DNA from 4 places in the uncultured Halopseudomonas sp. genome. Region 2 is predicted to be linked to each of the others. Evidence: predicted binding sites of a transcription regulator. Region 2 holds the regulator's gene; each other region holds the start of a gene.
The links. The regulator sigma-54, encoded in region 2, starts transcription at its own class of promoters, with help from an activator protein. The targets are predictions, from matches to a motif close to ANTGGCATNNANNTTGCTNT.

Region 1 (5,446 bases), on a different contig from region 2:
TACTGACCAATAGAAACGATATTAGAAAGACTGATACTGCCGAGGCCTGCGACGTTAAGCATCATTCCGCCCCCGTTGCCGTTGCCCAGGGACACGCTGTCCACGTTGGCCGGCAGTAACGTTGCAAGCTGCTTGTTGGCTCCTTCGATAGTAGCCTGAGCCTCAAACTTGTATTTTCCGGGCGGCATCAGATTGCCGCTGCTGTCTTTTCCATCCCAAACGAAGTCATGCATGCCGCTCGCCTGGCTGCCCAGGTTAAGTCGCGTGACGACGGAACCAGCCGCATCGGTGACATTCACGTAAACGTTATCACTGGGGACAGGCAGAGCCAGTTGTCCCTTGATACCCTTGGCAGTGTCCACCATGGCCTGATCAGCCGGCACAATGACGGTACGACCCACCAATGACGAAGCCTGCAAGGCCTGTGAAGACTGGTAGCCATTGACCAGTGACTCCATCGAGGTATTGAGTGTTTCAATGCCCTCAACCGTACTGAACTGAGCCAGCTGAGCAATGAACTCTCCATTTTCCTGGGGTGACAGCGGATCCTGGTTGTTCATCTGTGTCACCAGCAGTTTCAAGAATTCATTCTTGCCGAGTTCGCCGCCCTTGGCATCCCGGGTCTGGTCCACCTTGTACTGATCCAGAACGCTTTCACCTACGCTCAGTGCACTAGAAATACTCATGGTCTTGAAGCTCCTGTCACTGACCCAGTGTGAGAACGCGTTGCAACATAGTCTTGGTTGCGTTCATGATTTCGACGTTGGTTTGATATGCCCGCGAAGCAGCCATCATGTTGGCCATTTCCTCGACAATGTTGACGTTGGGATAGAAAACATAACCCTGCTCATCCGCCATCGGATGGTCAGGCTCATAACGCGATTGCAACTCGGCATCCGACTCCACGACACCCAGGACCTCAACACCCTGCCCGGCCTGCTCCTGGGAGGCAAACAGCGATTGACCCATGCCCTGCTGCTGTTCGCTAAACATGGTTGCAAAAACCGGATGTCTGGCGCGGTAGGTCTCGCCTGTGCTGCTGGACACGGTCTCGGCGTTGGCGATGTTGCTGGCCGTTGTATTCAGGCGCAGAGACTGTGCGCTCATACCGGAACCGGCGATATTGAATACGTCATTGAGGGACATGGCTTATTCTCCGCGCAGGGCTGACATCAACCCTTTGAACTTGCTGTTGAGAAAGGTAAAGCTGGCCTGCAGCTCGATGGCGTTCTCGGCAAAAGCGCTTTGCTCGACCTCAGCGTCAACGGTGTTGCCATCCAGGGATGCCTGCAAGGGCGTACGGAAGCGCAGCCCGGCGGCCTGGTCGAGCAGACTTTCGGTATTGATGTGCCGAGCATGCGTGGTGCTGGCAGCAAAGCCCTTGTCACCGCCGCTCTGCTGAGCAGCCAGAACAGTGGAAAAATCCAGATCGCGGGCCTTGTAATTGGGCGTTTCGGCGTTGGCAACATTGTTGGCCAGAACAGCCGCTCGCTGGCCACGGAAAGTCAGTGCTTTCTCGTGAATACCAAGGGCGTTATCGAAATTGATCGTCATTTGCGCGTTCCTCTTGTGGCAAGAATTAGCCACATGGTTCTCTCTGCGCAATAACAAAGCAGTTTCCATGCCAAGAAAATATGTCACTATTATTCAAAGACTTAACACGTACCCATGGAAAAGCGGCAACGGTAAACTGTCAGGCGGCAATCGCCTGGGCGGCAAGGATGAGGGCGATGGGACTTTCGGGGAGAGCGGGCGAACATAAAACCTGCGTCAGGGCGACACAGGTCTTTTCTTGGGCATCAGTCAATCTGATCGCTATTTTGCCTTATAGACAATACCGGGACTGCATTGGACCATCTGATAGAGATCAGGCAGACCGTTCAACGCCTCGGATGCCCCAAGCATCAGGTAACCACCGGGCTTCAGGGTGCCATGAATGCGTTTGAGAATGTCCTTCTTGAGATCGGCAGAAAAATAGATGAGGACATTGCGGCAAAAAACGATATCGAACTTGCCGAGCATCGAGTAACTGTCGAGCAGATTCATTGCGCGAAACTCAACGCGACTGCGAATCGGCTGCTTGACTGTCCAGCGGCCCGGCGTGGTCTGATCGAAATAACGGGTCAGCCGTTCAGTTGAAAGCCCACGGGCAATAGACAGGCTGTCGTACTCCGCAGACTTGGCCGCAGTAAGAATGCCACCTGACAGGTCTGTGGCAATAATTTGCCCGCCCCCGCGTAACTGTCCGGGGTTGCTGCGCTCGAACTCGTCAATGGACATGCTCAATGAATAGGGCTCCTGGCCCGAAGAACATGCCGCAGACCAGATACGCGGACGCTGGCCGGGATTAGCCTTGATGAACTCGGGCAGAAGCCGATTCTTCAGCACCTCGAAGGGATAGACATCCCGGAACCAAAGAGTCTCGTTAGTCGTCATCGCATCGACAACCAGTTCACGAAGACCACTACGCGGCTGCGTCTGGATACGCGTAACCAGCTCGCCCAGGCTCTTGATGCCCTGTTGCTCTAGAAGCCGATTAAGGCGACTTGCGACCAGATACTGTTTATTGTCGCCCAGCACGATGCCGCACGCTTTTTCCAGAAATTCCCTGAACACATGAAAATCTTGGTTTGCCGAGGTCACGCAGTCCATCCCGTCGTCAATTGAATTGCTTCCCCACGCGGTGATCTACTCACGCAGCGCGTGCAGTCGATCAATCACCCTTTGTGCCAGCTCATCCGGCTTGAACTTGGCAAGGAAGTCGTCGGCTCCCACCTTTTTCACCATAGCCTGGTTGAACACCCCCGAAAGCGAGGTATGCAACAGGATATGCAAGCCCGTCATACGCGAATCGCCTCGTACTTCCGCGGTCAGCGTATAGCCATCCATTTCCGGCATCTCGATATCCGACACCATCATCAACAGATCGGATACACCATTGCCGTTTTCGACCAGATCCCGAAGCCAATTCAGTGCCTGGCGACCATCGTTAAGGGCAACCACCTCCACTCCCACTTCCTGCAGACAGCGTGCAACCTGCTTGCGAGCAACCGAGGAGTCGTCAACGATCAATACCTTGCGTGCCAGGGCCTCCGTGTGGGTAACCTCATCGATCACGCCTGCAGTGATGGTTTCCACGGTTGGCACTACCTCGGCAAGAATCTTCTCGACGTCGATAATTTCAACCATTTTATCATCCACACGCGTAACGGCCGTCAGATAATGATCGCGACCAGTACCCCTTGGCGGCGGGTGGATGTCGGACCAGTTCATATTGACGATCCGCTCAACCGAGCGCACCAGAAAACCCTGAACCCGATAGTTGTATTCGGTAATGATCACGAATGCTGTGCTCAAATCATCGAGTCCCGGTCCACCAGTGGCCTTGTTGAGATCAATGATAGGCAGAGTACCACCGCGAATGTGCGCAACGCCCCGGACGACCGGATTCAAGCGCGGCAGGATAGTGAGCTTTGGACATTGCAGCACTTCCTTGACCTTGAACACATTGATGCCGTAGAGCTGCGGCCCGGAAAGTCGAAACAACAAGAGTTCAAGACGGTTCTGCCCGACCAACTGCGTACGTTGGTTGACCGAATCCATTACGCCAGCCATGGGCAACTCCTCAAATATCTCGAATGAAACGGCATGCATCTTGCTGCACTGTTTGGGTAGTACTTGTTACGGCGTTTTTTTGACATTCGCCAACCCACTCGTCATCAGGGTTCATTGTATGCGTTTTCTCACAGGGTGCGCGGTATTGCCGCTATTTTTTTGCGCAGGCGTTTCTGCCAATCCACTGATTGATCAACTTATCGGCGCGACTACCTCTTTTCTTGAGCAGGAAATCGAAAGTCATCTGCAGCGCAGTGCTCGGGATGCTCGCTATGAAGTGCAAGTCAATCGGCTAGACAACCGGCTGAGACTGCCATTGTGCCCTGAAGGAGCCCTGGAAGCCGAGCTGGAAAGCCCCGCCGAACCTGTGGGCCGTGTCACCGTGCGACTCAGTTGTGAGAGCGAAGTGCGCTGGCGGCTGTTCGTCCCTGCCCAGGTAAGCCTTTACCAACCTGTACTTGTGACCACCCGACCACTTTCTCGCCATGCCGTCATTGGCAAACAGGATGTCACCCTCCTGGAGCGGGACGTCGGACTCTTGAATAATGCCTATCTGACCGATCTGGATCAGGTAGCGGGTTTACGCCTCAGGCGTCAGGTAGCAGCTGATACGGTTTTGGCCCCCAATCAGCTGGAACAGCAAGAAGTGGTCAAACGGGGCGACAAGGTAGTGATCAGCGCGGCGAACAGTCATGTGTCTGTTCGCATGCCAGGGGAGGCGCTGGAAAACGGTAACATGGGCAGTCAGATACGAGTGCGCAACATCAGGTCCGGACGCACCGTCAAGGCCAGAATTACCGGCCCCGGACAAGTTGAAGTGGCGATGTGACCTTATCGCCCAATTACTCTATAATCTCAACATGAAAATTGGTGTGAAAAACGTGACCAGATTCACACTAATCTTTCCTAAAGTTTTGACTGCATCGGCCGTTACAGGTGTTAGTAAAGCATTTAGGTTCTGAGGAAAACAGAATGGTTATTGACTTCAACGCATCAAACAGTGCCAATCGGGGTGCCCAGACAGGCGCTACTGTGGGCAAGCGCGATGCCGCGGCCGAAGGCACCCGTCCTGCCGCGCAAGGAAACGCGCAAAACACCACTGTGGAAGAGGGGCAGGTGAAACTCAGCCCACAGGCTCAACAATTACAGGCGGTTGAAGAACGTCTACGTGACTTGCCGGTGGTCGACAGCGAACGCGTGGACCAGATTCGGCAGGCTATCAGTGACGGCACTTACAACGTCGACAGTGGCCGTATTGCGGACAAGCTGCTGGCTCTGGAATAACTCCTCGGGAGAATGTCCGGCCACCTTGTCTGCACAGCGGTTAGCGGAGAAAGCAAATGGAACATCTGGAGAAAGTCTTTTTACAGGCACAACCGGACTGTGAAGCTTTTGCTGAGCTCCTGGATCTTGAACAACAGGCGCTTGTAGATCGAGACATGGCTGAATTGGAGAAGCTTCTAGCGGCCAAGACTCCCCTGATCGAAGCACTTGCACGGCACGATCTTGCGATCCGCACTTGCTGTACACAAATTGGCGTCGCCCCCGGCGACGGCCTTGAAGCTCACATCAAATCCCTTGGCGCACCCACACTGCTGGAAAGATATTCCGCATTTCAGGATACGTTACAGCGTTGCCAGGCTGGCAATTTACGTAATGCGCGATTGGTTAGACATAACCAGCAGGCCACCGGCAATCTACTTGATCTCCTGCGTAACCAGGGTGAGACAAGCCAGAGCGTATATGATCGCCAGGGCATCGCCAGCCGTTCCGGCAACCAGCGCAACCTGACCAAGGCCTGAACAGCGTGTCAGATAGCCAGCATACTGTA
Region 2 (5,446 bases):
GTAGCCCTGGCACTGGCCGTAGGGTATTTCAATATTCGTCCTTCCTCCTTCGACCAGGAGATACTGGTGACTGATCCTCTGCAACCGGACTTTTTCATGGAAAACACGCAGATCCTCATGTTCAACGAACAGGGAACACCTGCATACCAGTTGCGCAGCGCCCGGGCGACACATCAACGCACTGATGACAGCACGCAGTTGGAGCAACCGAATCTGTTGTACTATCGCCCTGGCGAAGAGCATCCATGGCTGCTTCGGGCACAACAGGGCTCGGTGACCAAAGGCGGAGATCAGGTCGACCTGATGAACGATGTGCTGCTGCAGCGTCAGGATCCGAACGACCCATCAAGACGCATGACAACGCAGGCCCTGACCCTGTTTCCCGAGCGTGATTATGCCGAAACGGCACAAAGCGTTAGAATCGAGAACGCTGGCAGCGTGACAACCGCTGACGGCATGCAGGTTTTTCTAGATGACGGCCGCCTGGAGCTGCTGTCCAACGTACGAGGTCAGCATGAGCTGCAATAAATTCCTGTCTGTGGCTGCACTGCTAATGGTTGCCAGCCTGCCGGCAGTGGCATTACCCCAGGACAGCAACCAGCCGATCCGTATCCAGGCCAACAGCGCCTCGCTGGACGAGCGTCGCAACACCGCTGTCTACCGAGGTAACGTCATCATTACCCAGGGCAGCATGCGCCTCACCGGAAACCAGGTCACGCTGGCTACCGACAGTGACGGCGCAGTGAGCAAGATAACCAGTGTGGGAAGCCCGGCAACCTACGCCCAGACCCCGGGTCCGAACGATGGCGAAGTGAACGCCCGTGCCCAGACCATCGAATACTTCGCCGATAGCGAACGAATAGTGTTGATTGACCGTGCACGCCTGGAACAGCGCGGCAACACCTTTCAGGGCGACTACGTCAGCTATGACATCAACAAACAGATTGTGGATGCTGGGCGCCCGACAGCGGGCGGCTCGGGTGATCCGGGACGCATCGAAATAGTGATTCAGCCACGCCAGCGCGATGAAGCGGCCAATCCATGACCGGATCCTCCATGACCGAATCTGCTGCAACCATTCTCGAAGCGCGCCATCTGGCCAAGGCCTACAAGGCGCGAAAGGTCGTTGAAGATGTCTCCATCTCTATCCGCAGCGGCGAAGTAGTCGGATTGCTGGGCCCCAATGGCGCGGGCAAGACCACCTGTTTCTATATGATTGTTGGGCTGGTGAAGGCCGATAATGGCCACATACTGGTCGATGGTTTCGACGTGACGCATCTGCCTATGCACGGTCGCGCCCGCCAGGGCATCGGCTACCTCCCCCAGGAGGCATCCATCTTCCGCAAACTGAGCGTCGCCGACAACATCATGGCGATACTGCAGACTCGCAAGGATCTGGACCGCAAGGGCCGGCTCGACAAGCTGAGCTCCTTGATGCACGAATTTCATATCCACCACCTTGCCGACAGCAAGGGCATGAGTCTGTCCGGCGGAGAGCGCCGCCGTGCAGAGATTGCGCGCGCACTGGCAAGCGATCCAAAATTCATACTGCTCGATGAACCCTTTGCCGGTGTGGATCCCATATCGGTAAACGATATAAAACAGATCATCCAGCATCTCAGGGACAAAGGCATCGGTGTACTGATCACCGACCACAACGTGCGCGAGACCCTCGACATCTGCGACAAGGCTTATATTGTCAGCGACGGCCACATCATTGCCGAGGGTAACGCACAGGCTGTACTCGACAATCAGCTGGTCAAGGATGTGTATCTGGGCCATGAGTTCCGGCTATAAAATCAGGCCCAATTCAGGCATGCTAGATTCAGGCCAGCCAAGAACCAACGCCAGTAACAGCGCATAAGGTAATACGTCCGATAATGAAACCTACGCTCGTCCTCAAGATGGGGCAGCAGCTGACGATGACGCCGCAGCTGCAGCAGGCCATCAGATTGCTCCAACTATCGAGTCTCGACCTCCAGCAGGAAGTCCAGGAGGCTCTGGAAGCCAATCCCATGCTGGAAATGGCTGACGAGGGCGACGACGATCATGGCAGCTCCGGGACCGATGGCGCCGACAATGACGAAGCGCCCGCTGTCTCTGTACCCGAACCCGTTGAAATGGATGCTATTGATCAACATTCACAGGCCGCCGAAGAAGGCAACTGGAATGAACAGATCCCCAGCGAGCTGCCCGTCGATACCCAGTGGGAAGACGTCTATCAGACCTCAGCAAGCTCACTACCCAGCGGCGATGATGACGACTGGGATTTCACGTCCCGCACCGGTACCGGCGAAACCCTGCAAAGCCATCTGGAGTGGCAACTGAACCTGATTCCGCTTTCGGAAACCGATCAGCTGATAGCGCTCTCGATTATTGATGCAATCAATGCTGATGGTTACCTTGAAGAGCCCCTGGAGGAGATCCTTGCCTCCATCGATCCAGAACGCGAAGTCGAGCTCGACGAAGTTGAAATGGTGCTGCACCGGATTCAGCAGTTCGAGCCAGTAGGTGTAGGTGCGCGGGATCTGAGTGAATGCCTGTTGCTGCAACTCCGCCAACTGCCACCCGATACTCCCCTGCTGGAGCAGGCGCAAAAGGTTGTGCGTGATCATCTGGGCCTGCTCGGCAGTCGCGACTTCAGTCAGTTGATGCGTCGCACACGCCTGAAAGAGGACCAACTGGGTCGCGTCATCGCGCTCATCCAGACGCTCAATCCCCGCCCAGGCTCGGAAATAGCCTCGGGTGAACCCGAATATGTGATTCCCGACGTGATCGTCCGCCGCGACAGCAACCGCTGGATTGTCGAACTCAACCAGGAATCCGTTCCCAAGATCCGTGTCAACAGTCAGTACGCCTCCATGGTACGGCGCGCCGACTCCAGCTCGGACAACACCTACCTGCGTAATAACCTGCAGGAAGCACGCTGGTTCATCAAGAGCCTGCAAAGCCGCAATGAAACACTGATGAAGGTCGCGACCCAGATCGTCGAGCACCAGCGCGAGTTTCTCGAGTACGGCGAGGAGGCCATGAAGCCCCTGGTCCTGCACGATATTGCCGAAGCGGTAGGCATGCATGAATCAACCATCTCGCGGGTTACCACGCAGAAGTTCATGCACACACCACGGGGTATTTTCGAGCTCAAGTATTTTTTCTCGAGCCATGTCGGTACATCTGAGGGCGGCGAATTTTCATCTACGGCCATTCGGGCACTGATCAAAAAACTGGTCTCGACAGAAAACCCGAAGAAACCGTTGAGCGACAGCAAGATCGCTGGTTTACTGGAAGAGCAGGGAATTGATGTAGCCCGCCGTACTATCGCCAAGTACCGCGAATCGCTCAACATTGCTCCGTCAAGCGAGCGCAAGCGGATTGTCTGATCGGCGGGCCTGATACGCACAGTACAAGAGTGGGCACTATGGGGAACCGACTTCGTTTCCCTGTTTCATCAAGCCAATCAGGAGAAGTCATATGCAACTGAACCTAAGCGGTCATCAGCTCGACATTACCGATCCACTGCGCAATTACGTGAATGAGAAAATGTCCCGCCTGGAGCGACATTTCGACAAGATAACCAACGTCCAGGTCATACTCGAAGTCGAAAACTTCCGACAGAAAGCTGAAGCGATCCTGCATGTAGCCGGCGGTGAAGTAGTCGCCAACGCCGAGCATACAGACATGTACGCCGCAATCGACCTGATGACCGACAAGCTTGATCGGCAGCTGATAAAGCACAAGGAAAAGAACCTCAATCGCCAGCAAGGCGTCAACGACCGCTAAGGCAACCGTAGCCAAAACCCATGCAAATTGATCACATACTGACCCCCCAGCGCACCTTTGCCGGCGTGCAGGGGGGCTCCAAGAAAAAGATGCTCGAACTGATCGGCAAGATGATTGCCCAGCACAGCCATCTTGATCCAGACAGCATTTATCAGAACCTGATAGCCCGGGAGAAGCTCGGCTCGACAGGATTTGGTAATGGCATAGCCATACCCCACTGTCGCCTGGAGGATTGCCACAAGCCGGTAGGCGCCCTCTTCCAACTGCAATCGAAAATCGATTTCGACGCACTGGACGGAGAGCCTGTCGATCTTATTTTCGTGCTGCTGGTTCCCCAGGAAGCCACCGAACAACATCTGCAGATTCTCAAGATGCTCGCCGAAAAGCTCGACCAGGCAAATCTGCGTGACTCCCTGCGCGAAGCAGATGATGCCGATACGTTGTATCGGATCATAACTTCAGACACGGGTACCTGAGCCCCATGCATCTGGTCGTCGTCAGTGGTCGCTCAGGATCAGGCAAAAGCACAGCGTTGCATCTGCTTGAAGATAACGGATTTTATTGCATTGATAACCTGCCGGCAGGGCTTTTGCCGGACCTGGCGCGCCAGGCGAACGACGCTGGCATGCAATTACCCAAAGTCGCCATAAGTATCGATGCGAGGAATCTGCGCAGTGATCTGCAGCGGTTTCCCGAATTGCTGGCGCAGGTGCGCAACAGCGGCATTACCTGTGATGTGATTTTTCTCGCAGCCACCGACGAAGTACTGATAAAGCGTTTTTCAGAAACCCGTCGCAAGCACCCTCTCACTGACCAGAGCCACTCCCTGGCTGAGGCCATTGCGGCTGAGCTGAGATTGCTCGAGCCCATTATCGACCTGGCCAACCTCAAGATCGACACCAGTCATCTCAACCTCTATCAGTTGCGCGACACCCTCAAGCAACGCTTGCTGGGAAGTCAGGGCAGCACGCCGTCGGTTCTTATCCAGTCTTTCGGCTTCAAACGGGGCGTGCCGGTGGATGCGGACCTGGTATTTGATGTGCGCTGCCTGCCCAACCCTTACTGGAAGCCCGAACTGAGGCAATTCTCCGGCAAGGATCAGCCTGTTCGCGACTTTCTTGATGCACAGCCGGATGTGCAGGAGATGTACCAGGATATACGTGCGTTTCTGGACAAATGGCTACCCCGATATGCAGCAGGCGAACGCAGCTACATGACCATCGCCATCGGCTGTACTGGCGGCCATCATCGCTCGGTCTACATAGCCGAGCGCCTTCTGCTGGATCTCGGCAACAAGACCGCCAACATGCTTATTCGCCATCGGGATGTGCCCTGACCATGCTCACCAGGCGCACGCTGATCATCAACAAGCTTGGCCTGCATGCCCGAGCAGCGGCCAAGTTCGTTGGCGTAGCCAACCAGCACGGTTGCGAGGTCCGCATCGGCACGACGGAAGACAAGCAGGTCAACGGCAAAAGCATCATGCAGGTCATGATGCTGGCTGCCGGCAAGGGCAGCGAAGTGTGCATCACCTGCGAGGGCGAAGATGCCGAACAGGCGATGCATGAGCTACTGGCGTTAATTGAGGATTATTTCGAAGAGGGGGAATAAACCCCTCGGCCAGATCAGACCTGGATCCACACTTCGGATTTCAGGCCGCCCTTAC
Region 3 (5,446 bases), on a different contig from region 2:
GGTGCCGGCAGAAGGGGTATCCAGCCCGGCGAGGGCATTGAGGATGGTCGACTTGCCGCAGCCGGAGTGGCCAATGATGCAGACGAACTCGCCCTTTGCCAGGCTGAAGTTGACCTCCTCGAACACATCAACATCGCCGCCCCCGGGGGTGGGGAAGGTTTTCTTCAGGCCGTTGACCTGCAGGAACTTGCGGTTGGGATCAGTGCTTTCGGTATGAGTGCTTTGGTTATCAGTCATCGGGGGTTCCTATTCCTGCCAGGCGACGAGGCGCGCGGCGAGTGACAAGACGGCGTCGAGCAGCATGCCGATCAGGCCGATCATGAGGATGGAGAACACCACGCTGGTGAGATCCAGATTGTTCCATTCGTTCCAGATGTAGTAGCCGATGCCGGTGCCGCCCACGAGCATTTCTGCGGCGACAATCACCAGCCAGGCAATACCGATGGAGATGCGCATGCCGGTGAGAATGGTCGGCGCCGCTGCCGGCAGAATCACTTGAAAGGCGGTGCGCCATTGGCTGAGCTCATGGGTGCGCGCCACGTTGATCCAGTCCTTGCGCACATTCATGACGCCGAAGGCTGTATTGAGCAGCATGGGCCAGATCGAGCAGATAAAAATCACGAAGATCGCCGACGTTTCCGAATCCTTGATGATGTAGAGCGCCAGGGGCATCCACGCCAGTGGTGACACCGGTCGTAGTACCTGGATAAACGGGTTGAGCGACTTGTACATCAGCGGCGACATGCCGATCACGAAGCCCAGCGGAATGGCAATCAGCGCGGCCAGAAAAAAGCCTACCAGCACGCGGCCGATCGAGTAGCCGAGCTGGATGCCGATGCCCTTGTCGTTCGGGCCGTTGTCATAGAAGGGGTCGCTCAGCTCGGTCCAGGCATGGGCCAGCACCTGTGAGGGCGCGGGTACGCCCGCACTGGGCTGGCCACCGCCCATCATCATCTCGTACTCGGTCAGTTCGCCCGTGCTCTGGGTGGTGTTGATGGCGGCCTCCCAGATACCGCCCAGTACCAGCAGGATCAGGACGGTGAGGATGGCCGGGCGCAGGCTGTTGATGGTGTGTTTCATGTGCGCTTCCGAATGGCAAAGCTGTCGACGTACTCCTCGGGTTTGTTGTAGTCGAACTGCTTACCCATGATGGTGTAGTTCTGGTAGGTGATATCCGGCGCGGCGTAGCCCAGTTCTTCCATGACCTTGCCGGCGTCTGTTGCGAGGTAGACCTGTTCGGCGATCTGCTTGTAATTGACGTCGCCCTCGATGTAGCCCCAGCGCTTGAGCTGGGTGAGGATCCATACGGCCATCGAATGCCAGGGGAAGGGATCGAAGTCGATACGGCTGGGCTCGTCGATGATGTTGCCCAGGCCATCGGCAAAGCGCCCTGTCAGGACCTGCTCGATGACCCCCACCGGCTGGTTGAGGTAGTTGCGCGGCGCGATGGCGGCGGCGATCTCCTTGCGGTTCTCGGCCTGGTGGGAATACTGCGTGGCATCGACGATGGCGCGGAACAGGGCGCCGTAGGTATTGGGGTTTTCGGTGGCGAAGCGCTGGCTGCAGGCAAAGGCGCAGCAGGGATGACCTTCCCAGATGTCCTTGGTCAGCAGGTGGATGAAGCCGACCTTTTCCCAGACGGCGCGCTGGTTGAACGGGTCCGGCGACAGGTAGCCGTCCAGGTTGCCGGCGCTGAGGTTGGCGACCATCTCCGGCGGTGGTACCACGCGGATCTGGATGTCCTGATCCGGGTCCAGGCCATGCTCGGCCACGTAGTATCGTAGTAGCAGGTTGTGCATGGAGTATTCGAAGGGCACACCAAAACGGAAGCCTTTCCATTGCTTGGGATCGCGCTTGTCCTTGTGCTTGACGTGCAACACGATGGCCTGGCCGTTGATGTTTTCCACCGCGGGCATGATGTAGGGCTCGGCGGTGGAGCCGGCGCCCATGGACATGGCCAGCGGCATCGGCGTGAGCATGTGGGCGGCGTCATATTCGCCAGCCAGGGACTTGTCCCGCGCCACGGCCCAGCCTGCGGTCTTGATCACATCGACATTCAGGCCGTACTTGGAATAGAAGCCCAGCGGGTGCGCCATGATGATTGGCGTGGCGCAGGTGATCGGCACAAAGCCGACGCTCAGCTTGGTCTTTTCCAGCGGGCCCATGCTGTCCATCAGCGCGGCCTTGGCTTGCGCCATCGGGAAGATGGTGGCCAGGGCGGCGGCCACGGTGCCACCGCCGAGCAGTTGCATGAAGCGCCGGCGGCTCATGTCGCTCTGGTTGAACACCGCGCGCACCACAGCGTTCTCGATGGCCCGCTCCATCATGTCTTCACTGGACATGGGCGTGGCCATGACCGGTGCGCGATTATCGACTGCCGAGTGCTGCGCCGTCAGACCGGCGGGCAGGGCGATGTGCTTGCACTTGTCGCATTCACACTGGGCGTCGTGGGTCAGGCCCTTGCCGCCGTCATAGGGATTTCCCAGGCTCTTGATCGTCATGTTTGGCTCCTGCCAGTCGTATTCCGGTGCACGGCGTGGCGTGCTGCCCGAATGAGGTGCTGTGGCTGTTCACCCGGAGGTGTCCTGCTAGTGCTGTATCAAGCTCTATGCCAGTTTGGGTCTCGATAAATTTTTCAGAAGGATCAATGGGATACACGCGTAAGTTAGTGAGGCTGGAAGTATGCATTTGCATAATTCATGCATTTGCACAGTTAAAAATATGCAATTGCATAAAAAGGCCTGGTCCTTGCAGGTGGAGGGAGAACAGTTAATCGAACACTGATCAGGTGAACGGCGATGACACTATCGACTCCCGATAAGCTCACGGCCTGGCGCGAAGCAGCGCTTTCCAGCGGTGCGGCGATGCTCTGTTGCGACCCTCTGATTGATCGCGTGATGGACTGCAATCCGGCGCTGGAGGCCTTGCTCGGAAGCGAGCGCAGCGCGCTGATGACTCAGCCCATGTCAGCGCTGTTCGCCGATGATCTGCCGCGCCTGATCAGTCTGACCCAGGCATGCCAGGACAAGGGGCGCTATTACAGCGGAGAGATCAGTCTGCGTACTGCGCATCAGGGCAGCCTACCCGTGGAAATTCACGCGTCGACTTTCATGGAAAACGAGCGTCAGTTATTGCTGCTGCTGATATTCGACGCCAGCGAAATCCAGGCCCAGCGCGAACAGACGGAGTTGCACTGGCTGCACCGGGGCGGGTTGCTGGAATGGAAGCGTATCGAGGGTGCCTTTCGCGAAGTCGAGCGTTATAACCAGTTGATTCTTAGCGCCGCGGGGGAGGGGATTTACGGCGTTAATGCCGAGGGAGCGACTACCTTTGTCAATCCTGCCGCATTGAAGATGCTCGGCTGGGATGCGGGTGAACTGATCGGCCGAGACGCGCACACGGTGTTCCACCACACACATCAGGATGGCACGCCCTATCCCAGTCACTGTTGCCCGATCTATGCCGCATTCAATGATGGCGTTGTGCATGTGGTGGACGATGAGGTTTTCTGGCGCAAGGACGGCAGCGTATTTCCCGTGGAGTACACCAGTACGCCGATTCGCGATGAGGGTGTTCTGGTCGGAGCCGTGGTGGTGTTTCGCGATGTCAGCGAGCGGCGCGATGCGGAGCGTCGTCTGCGCCTGGCGCTGGCGGAGGTTGAGTCGCTGAAGGAGCGGCTGGAAATGGAGAATGCATATCTGCAGGAGGAGATTCGTGCGGAGCATGACTACCGGCAGATCGTTGGCCGCAGCCAGCCGATCAAACACTGTATTCGCCAGATCAAGCTGGTAGCGCCGACCGATGCACCGGTGTTGATCACCGGCGAGTCGGGTACCGGCAAGGAACTGATCGCCCGGGCCATTCATGAGAGCAGCCCGCGCAGCCAGCGGCCGTTGATCCGGGTCAACTGCGCGGCCATTCCAAGAGAGCTGTTCGAGAGTGAGTTCTTCGGGCATATACGCGGCGCTTTTACCGGCGCAACGGCAGATCGTCCTGGGCGCTTTGAACTGGCGGACGGCGGTACCATTTTCCTCGACGAGGTCGGCGAGTTGCCGCTGGACCTGCAGGGCAAGCTGCTGCGCGTATTGCAGGATCAGCAGTTCGAGCGGGTAGGCGATACCCGCACACGTTCAGTCGACGTGCGCATCATTGCCGCTACCAATCGGCAGTTGCGCCAGGAGGTGGAGCAACGGCAGTTCCGTGAGGATCTGTACTTTCGTCTGAACGTGTTCCCCATTGAATCGGCGCCGCTACGTCAGCGCACAGAGGATATTCCCCTCCTGGCCACGCATCTTATCGCTCAGGCCTGCAAGAAACTGAAGAAGCCCTCCATGGCACTGTCCCTCGCGGACCTGGAAAAGCTGCAGAGTTACCATTGGCCGGGGAATATCCGCGAGCTTGAAAATATCATCGAGCGGGCCGTGATCCTTTCGGCGGCGGGCAGGCTGCATATCGAGCTGCCGTCACGCCCGGTCCAAGCCGGCGGCGCGCTGCTGGATGGGTTTGCTGCCAACCGCGCCGGAGCAGGGAACAGCACCCCCGAAGGGCTGGTCATGACCGAGCAGGAGAGGCGCCTGAGCGAACGGGAGAATATCATCAATGCCCTGCGCCAGACCGGTGGCAAGGTCTCCGGCGCGGACGGCGCGGCGGCGCTGCTGGGCATCAAGCCGCCTTCGCTGTATTCACGTTTGCGGCGTTGGCACATTGATCGGCGGGCGTTTGGGCAGGCGCGACAATACTGATGAATGGCGCGTCTGCTGATGCGGTGGCCCTACCGCTCCGTACCGCAGTAGGGCTCGTCGCAGAAGTTTTCATAGCAATTGACCATCCCGTCGATGGTGCACTTGAAGTTTCCTTCCTCGGAAGCTGATGGTTTGCAGTACGACTGGGCCGCCCAGCGAATCTCGGTTTTCAGGCCACCACCACAAAATTCAGATGCCTGGTTCATGAGGTGTGTCTGGGCAAGATCTACCGCGAGCTCGCGGTTGAAGAACTGGCCTGATGTACCGGTGAACGGATAATCACGCCCGGCGCCTACATATCGGTTGGGTTTCTCCTCGGCTTGCGCCGGTTTTTCTTCAGCAGGGGCGGCCACAACGACGCTTGTGGCATCGCCGGTGCTGGCAGTGTCAGTCCTGGGTGTCGCGTCCGCGCGGCTGGGGCCAGGGCGGGGGCTGGTTGGGTCGTACTGCTTTTTCTCTGGCGTTGTATGCCGCTCCCGCTGGGTGTTGCGGATGATCTTCTGGATTTGCTGTTGCTGCGCCTTGATGGACTCATTGCGGCTCTGGATGCTGTTGAGGGTATTGTTCCATTGCTGCTGACCGAAGACTTCCAGATCGCGGTTACGTGCATCCAGCCTGTCGGCGAGCTCCAGGTTGTCGTAGGCGGACTCGAGACCTTCAATAGCGTCATTGATTGTTCCGATCACATTATCGATCGTTCTCTC
Region 4 (5,446 bases), on a different contig from region 2:
ATGACCGACATATCGCGCTCTGCTGTAGAAAATGCCCTGGCCCAGTATCAGGACCCTTATCTTAAAACGGACCTCATCACTGCGGGGTGCCTGCGCAGTCTCGAGATCAGTGGATCAGATGTTCAGGTCGAATTCGTGCTTGGCTATGCGGCTGCGGGTATCAAAAGTGGTATCGAGCAGATGCTCCAGGTAGCACTGCAAAACCTCGATGGAGTGGGTTCGGCGCGTGTTTCTGTGAGCTGCAACGTCCTGGGCGCTCCTGCCCAGGGTGCAATAGCGTCCCTGGATAACGTCAAGAATATCGTCGCGGTAGCATCAGGCAAGGGAGGTGTGGGCAAATCTACCACTGCAGTCAATCTTGCGCTGGCGCTGGCCCGTGAGGGAGCCAGGGTTGGGGTTCTTGATGCAGATATCTACGGACCAAGCATGGGGTTGATGTTGGGGCTGCCAGAGGGTACGCGGCCGGAGGTCAAGGATCAGAAGTTTTTTGTTCCGTTGCGAGCGCATGGTATCCAGGTAATGTCCATGGCCTTTCTGGTGGATGACAAAACACCTATGGTCTGGCGTGGCCCGATGGTGTCAGGTGCGCTCATGCAGCTGTTAACACAGACAGCCTGGGACGATCTCGATTATCTGGTGGTGGATATGCCCCCAGGCACGGGTGATATTCAGCTCACCCTGGCGCAGAAAGTGCCAGTGACCGGCGCCGTTATAGTGACTACTCCGCAGGATCTGGCTCTTCTGGATGCGAAAAAGGGTATGGAAATGTTTGCCAAGGTCAATATTCCGGTACTCGGGATTGTGGAGAATATGGCAATTCATATCTGCTCTAACTGCGGCCATTCAGAGCATCTGTTCGGTGAGGGCGGGGGCGAGCGACTGGCCAATGATTACGGTGTTGATCTGCTGGCCTCCATGCCCCTGTCGATGATGATCCGTGAGCAGACCGATGGAGGTGTTCCAACGGTTGTTGCCGAGCCAGAATGTCAGATCAGCATGCTATACCAGGACATGGCCCGGCACGTCGGCGCGCGTATCGCCGAGCGAGCCAGGATGGGTGTTGCGATGCCCGACATCAGTATAAGCGATGATTGAGTTTTACCAGGCAGGGCGGGTACTGCGGGCGGGGCTTTTTCCCGCCGGCATTACCCGGTAACATGCTGTCTCTTTTCGGCACATCGCAGGGCACATCATGAGCATCAAGTCTGACCGTTGGATACGTCGCATGTCCCAGGAACAGGGAATGATCGAGCCCTACGTTGAGCGCCAGGTACGCGGGGAGGAGGGTAGTCGGGTCATCTCCTACGGAGTGTCCAGCTACGGCTACGATGTGCGCTGTTCCAACGAGTTCAAGGTGTTCACCAACATCCACTCGGCCACAGTCGATCCCAAGAATTTCGACGAGAATAGCTTTGTCGATATAACCAGCGACGTGTGTATCATCCCGCCGAATTCCTTTGCGCTGGCTCGAACTGTCGAGTACTTCCGGATTCCCCGTAACGTTCTGACTATCTGCCTGGGCAAGAGCACCTATGCGCGCTGCGGCATCATCGTCAACGTGACTCCACTGGAGCCCGAGTGGGAAGGTCATGTAACGCTGGAATTTTCCAACACCACGACGTTGCCTGCCAAGATCTACGCGAACGAGGGTGTAGCGCAGATGCTGTTTTTTGAATCTGACGAGCCCTGTGAGGTGTCCTACCGCGATCGCGGTGGCAAATACCAGGGCCAACGGGGCGTTACCCTGCCTCGCGCCTGAGCCGCACGGGCGGCCGAGCGGCGTTGGGTATCGCTTTTCCGTTCACCTCGGAGATCTGCATGAAGATCGATCCGGGCATTAGTGGCCACGCGGCCGAATCCTGAACAAAAAAAGGCCCCGAGTTGCCATGGGGCCCAATCAAGCCGAGTTGTGAGAGTACCGGCGCCGCCACGGCGCCGGTGCTGCCTCAGAAGCTCTTGGATACTGCCAAAGTCACGTTGGAGCCGCAGGAGTCGGTGCTGCCGTAGCCACAATCGGCATCGCTGATGTCGGTGTCGCTGTACATGACAGACCAGCCCAGACCCAGAGCTTCCTTGCTTACGGTCACAGCCCAATCGTTGTAATCGAAACCGGTACCCGTGCCGTCATTGCTGTCGCCATAATGCAGGCCCAGGCCGAATTCGTAGGGCAGCTCTACACCGTAGCCGATGTAGTAGTACTGGTTGTCGGCATTGTTGTAGGTATCCTTGACACCCACTGTGATGCCGTATGCGCTTACGCTGGCAAGCCATTCGTACACGTCAATCGAGCTGTTGCCGGGCCAGGTGTAGTTGGCCCATGCGAGATCATAGGTGAATTCTTCGGTGATCGCGCCACCGTAACCGACGTAATAGTCGATCTCGATGGCGGCGCCGCCAAAGTCCTCGTCATCGACGTTGGAGCCCCAGGTGCCGACGTACACACCACTTTCATGGGCGAAGTCCAGACTGGCTTGGAAAGCACCTTTGCCGTCGGTCTGCGACTGGCCACGCCAGATGTAATCGGTCGCTACAGTAGCAGTCATGCTCGCATCGATTTCACCGATAAAGGTGTCGAAGGTTTCGGCGTGGGCCATGTTGGCAAAGCCGAGGGTGCTGACTGTGGCGATGGCGGCGGTCAATTTTTTCATCATTCTCGTGTACCCCATGTGTTGTGATTACTGATGTCGTCCAAAAAGCGTTGGCATGGGACACATAGCATTTTGCTTGCCATGTTTTATGAATATGAACAAAAACATAGGCTTACAAGGTTTTTATAAGAGGTGAAGTGCTTTGGGGAGAGATGGATCCGGAACCGTCGCACCGAAATGGTGCCGTGCTGATGGCCAGGTGTTGAAGCTGGTGCGTTAACCGTGGAAGCTGTCGCTAGCGCAGAGAATGGGTCATCATTCGCCCCGCGTCATCGCCATGAGATCCTTGCTGCGCTGGTAGTGCTGCAGCTTTCCGGCGAGTGATTCTGGCAGGCAAGTGCTGCGGGTAAAGCCCTGCTGACGGTACAGGGGCTCAAGCTGTGGCTGGCAGAACAGCCATACCGGTCCCTCCACCGATGTGCAGGCAGCGTCCAGCAGCGTGCTGGCCAATCCCGCCCGGCGGTAGCCCGGATCGACGAACAGGCTGGTCAGCCAATGGCCCTGCGCTACCGCTTGCAGGCAGAGAGCCGCGAGCATGCGGTCAGTGTTCAGTGTCCATATGATGTGCTCGGCGCGGGTTTTCATCCGACTGCCATGGGCCCTGTAGAAGCGGTCTGCCAGATGCCTGTCGTCGGCGGCCAGCACAGCACACCGAGCAGCGTAGAGCGATGGGCCCCGGACTTGATGTGGGTCAAGCGTCGTCACGGATTGCCTGCCACAATGTACCTGCAATGAGACCTGCAACCCATACCAGGGAGAGATGAGAATGCATACGATACTGCTACCCTTCGATGGTTCGGAAAGCGCCATGCGCGCCGTGGATTACCTGATCGATTTTTCGGCCACCCTTGGGGAGGTTACCGTACATGTCGTCAACGTTCAGGTTGAACCCAAATTGTTCGGCGGCTATCTCTCCCCGGAAATGCTCGAGCAGCTGCATGCCGGGGCCCTCGATTATGCCGCCGAGACCAACATCAAGGCTGCCGACAAGCTCCGTGCCGCCAATGTGCAGGTGCAGACCCATGAGATTGTCGGCGAGGTAGTCAGTGAGCTGGTCGAAGCCGCGCGCAAGCTCGGGTGCACGCTGATCGTCATGGGCACCCGGGGTATGGGCAGTCTGGGCAGCCTGGTGCTGGGGTCAGTGGCCAGCCATGTGGTCCACGAGGCTCCACTGCCGGTGTTGCTGGTCAAATAGAGGTCCGAGGCTCAGCGTTTGCCCATTGAGCGGCGGGTGCCATTGGGAGCCATGCCGATCTTCTTCTCGTGACGGGAATGACCGCCCTTGTGCTGCCAGGACGGCGTAGCGGGCTGGCGTGGTGCAAAGTTGGCAGGTGAGAAGGGAAACTTGAACGCAGGCACGCTGGCTCTGGTGGAGGTTACGATCGGGTCGGCGTGTTCAGGGGCCAGATCCTGGTTGGGCAGATGCTCGGTCATGGCGCACAGTCCTTGGAAAGGGGATAACGGTGGAAACAGCGATGCAATCGCGCGCGAGTATACCTGTTTCCCCGGGGATCGCCCGCTCCATTTGCAGGGAATCGGTTGGAACTTATGCTATCCGAGCCGGGTCAACCCCATGTAAGCCATTTACAAACGAGGTGGACCATGAGCGATAAGGAAGACAAGTTGAAAGGCAAGACCAACGAAGCTATCGGTAAAGGTAAGCAGGGCGTTGGTGAAGCAACCGACAACGAAGACCTTAAAGCCGAGGGTGATCTGCAGGAGACCAAGGGCAAGGCCCAGGGCGTGAAGGGCGAAGCCAAGGAAAAGATCAAGAAGGGTGTAGACAACGCCTGATACTGATCTCGAGGGTTACCAAGGCCGGCAATTCGTATTGCCGGCTTTTTTGTGGCCAACTGTCCTGATGCTATTGCCGCTGACTGTATATGGCGGGGCTGTCTGCAAGCTGGCCTACTGGCAGCCCACATAGTGCAGGAGCACGCAATGACTACCCGGGATCTGCTGCTGGCGCTGGTGGTCATCGTGGTATGGGGCCTCAATTTTGTCGTCATCATGACCGGCTTGAACAGCTTGCCACCTTTGTTGATGGGCGCCTTGCGCTTCATGCTGGTAGTTTTTCCGGCCATCCTTTTCATCAAACGTCCCCAGGTTCCATGGCGTTGGTTACTGGCCTACGGTCTGACCATATCCCTGGGCCAGTTTGCTTTTCTGTTTTCCGCCATGGCAGTAGGCATGCCTGCCGGCCTGGCATCGCTCGTCCTCCAGTCACAGGCATTTTTCACCCTGATATTTGCCGCCGTGTTTATCGGTGAACGGGTACGTACATCCAACATTGTCGGGTTGGTGGTCGCCGCGGCTGGGCTTACTCTTATCGGGATGCAGGTTGATCGTGCAATGACCCTGGCCGGTTTTCTATTGACGATTGTTGCGGCTTCGATGTGGGCGATGGGTAACGTAGTCACCCGGCGCATTGGTAAAGTGAATCTAGTTGGGCTGGTTGTCTGGGGCAACCTGGTACCACCGATACCTTTTCTTGCGCTTTCCTATTGGCTTGAAGGTCCGGAAGTGATCAGTTCAGCGCTCGCCACATTCAGCCTGGAGTCAGCTCTGGTACTGGCCTATCTTGCCTTTGGTGCGACGCTCCTGGGTTACAGCATCTGGGGGCGCCTGCTGTCCCGCTATCCGGCTAGTCAGGTGGCGCCTTTTTCGTTATTGGTGCCAGTGGTGGGTCTCACCTCGGCATCCTTGTTGCTCGGAGACCGGCTAGGGGGGTGGCAAATGGCCGGCGCACTCCTGGTTATGCTGGGTTTGCTGATCAACGTCTGTGGAGCATGGGTGAT

Region 1: the regulator sigma-54 is predicted to act here: its motif matches at 3,643-3,662, upstream of flgA (flagellar basal body P-ring formation chaperone FlgA).
Region 3: the regulator sigma-54 is predicted to act here: its motif matches at 2,687-2,706, upstream of AAC076_RS01590 (sigma 54-interacting transcriptional regulator).
Region 4: the regulator sigma-54 is predicted to act here: its motif matches at 2,713-2,732, upstream of AAC076_RS01165 (TorF family putative porin).

What each region holds. Positions count from the first base shown of each region.
Region 1 is NZ_CAXBOV010000016.1:22,588-28,033, reverse strand. It holds gene flgD (flagellar hook assembly protein FlgD) at 1-686, opposite strand, end outside; gene flgC (flagellar basal body rod protein FlgC) at 703-1,146, opposite strand; gene flgB (flagellar basal body rod protein FlgB) at 1,150-1,554, opposite strand; gene AAC076_RS10415 (protein-glutamate O-methyltransferase CheR) at 1,816-2,643, opposite strand; gene AAC076_RS10410 (chemotaxis protein CheV) at 2,689-3,615, opposite strand; gene flgA (flagellar basal body P-ring formation chaperone FlgA) at 3,734-4,444, shown strand; gene flgM (flagellar biosynthesis anti-sigma factor FlgM) at 4,588-4,899, shown strand; gene AAC076_RS10395 (flagellar protein FlgN) at 4,956-5,417, shown strand.
Region 2 is NZ_CAXBOV010000009.1:23,933-29,378, forward strand. It holds gene lptC (LPS export ABC transporter periplasmic protein LptC) at 1-528, shown strand, start outside; gene lptA (lipopolysaccharide transport periplasmic protein LptA) at 515-1,045, shown strand; gene lptB (LPS export ABC transporter ATP-binding protein) at 1,057-1,797, shown strand; gene AAC076_RS06220 (RNA polymerase factor sigma-54) at 1,881-3,380, shown strand; gene raiA (ribosome-associated translation inhibitor RaiA) at 3,472-3,780, shown strand; gene ptsN (PTS IIA-like nitrogen regulatory protein PtsN) at 3,801-4,256, shown strand; gene rapZ (RNase adapter RapZ) at 4,262-5,116, shown strand; gene AAC076_RS06240 (HPr family phosphocarrier protein) at 5,119-5,391, shown strand; gene pmbA (metalloprotease PmbA) at 5,443-5,446, opposite strand, start outside.
Region 3 is NZ_CAXBOV010000002.1:116,303-121,748, forward strand. It holds gene AAC076_RS01575 (ABC transporter ATP-binding protein) at 1-237, opposite strand, end outside; gene ntrB (nitrate ABC transporter permease) at 247-1,080, opposite strand; gene AAC076_RS01585 (ABC transporter substrate-binding protein) at 1,077-2,501, opposite strand; gene AAC076_RS01590 (sigma 54-interacting transcriptional regulator) at 2,799-4,742, shown strand; gene AAC076_RS01595 (hypothetical protein) at 4,772-5,446, opposite strand, start outside.
Region 4 is NZ_CAXBOV010000002.1:28,677-34,122, forward strand. It holds gene apbC (iron-sulfur cluster carrier protein ApbC) at 1-1,095, shown strand; gene dcd (dCTP deaminase) at 1,193-1,759, shown strand; gene AAC076_RS01165 (TorF family putative porin) at 1,947-2,651, opposite strand; gene AAC076_RS01170 (GNAT family N-acetyltransferase) at 2,904-3,233, opposite strand; gene AAC076_RS01175 (universal stress protein) at 3,415-3,843, shown strand; gene AAC076_RS01180 (hypothetical protein) at 3,855-4,082, opposite strand; gene AAC076_RS01185 (CsbD family protein) at 4,251-4,442, shown strand; gene AAC076_RS01190 (EamA family transporter) at 4,590-5,446, shown strand, end outside.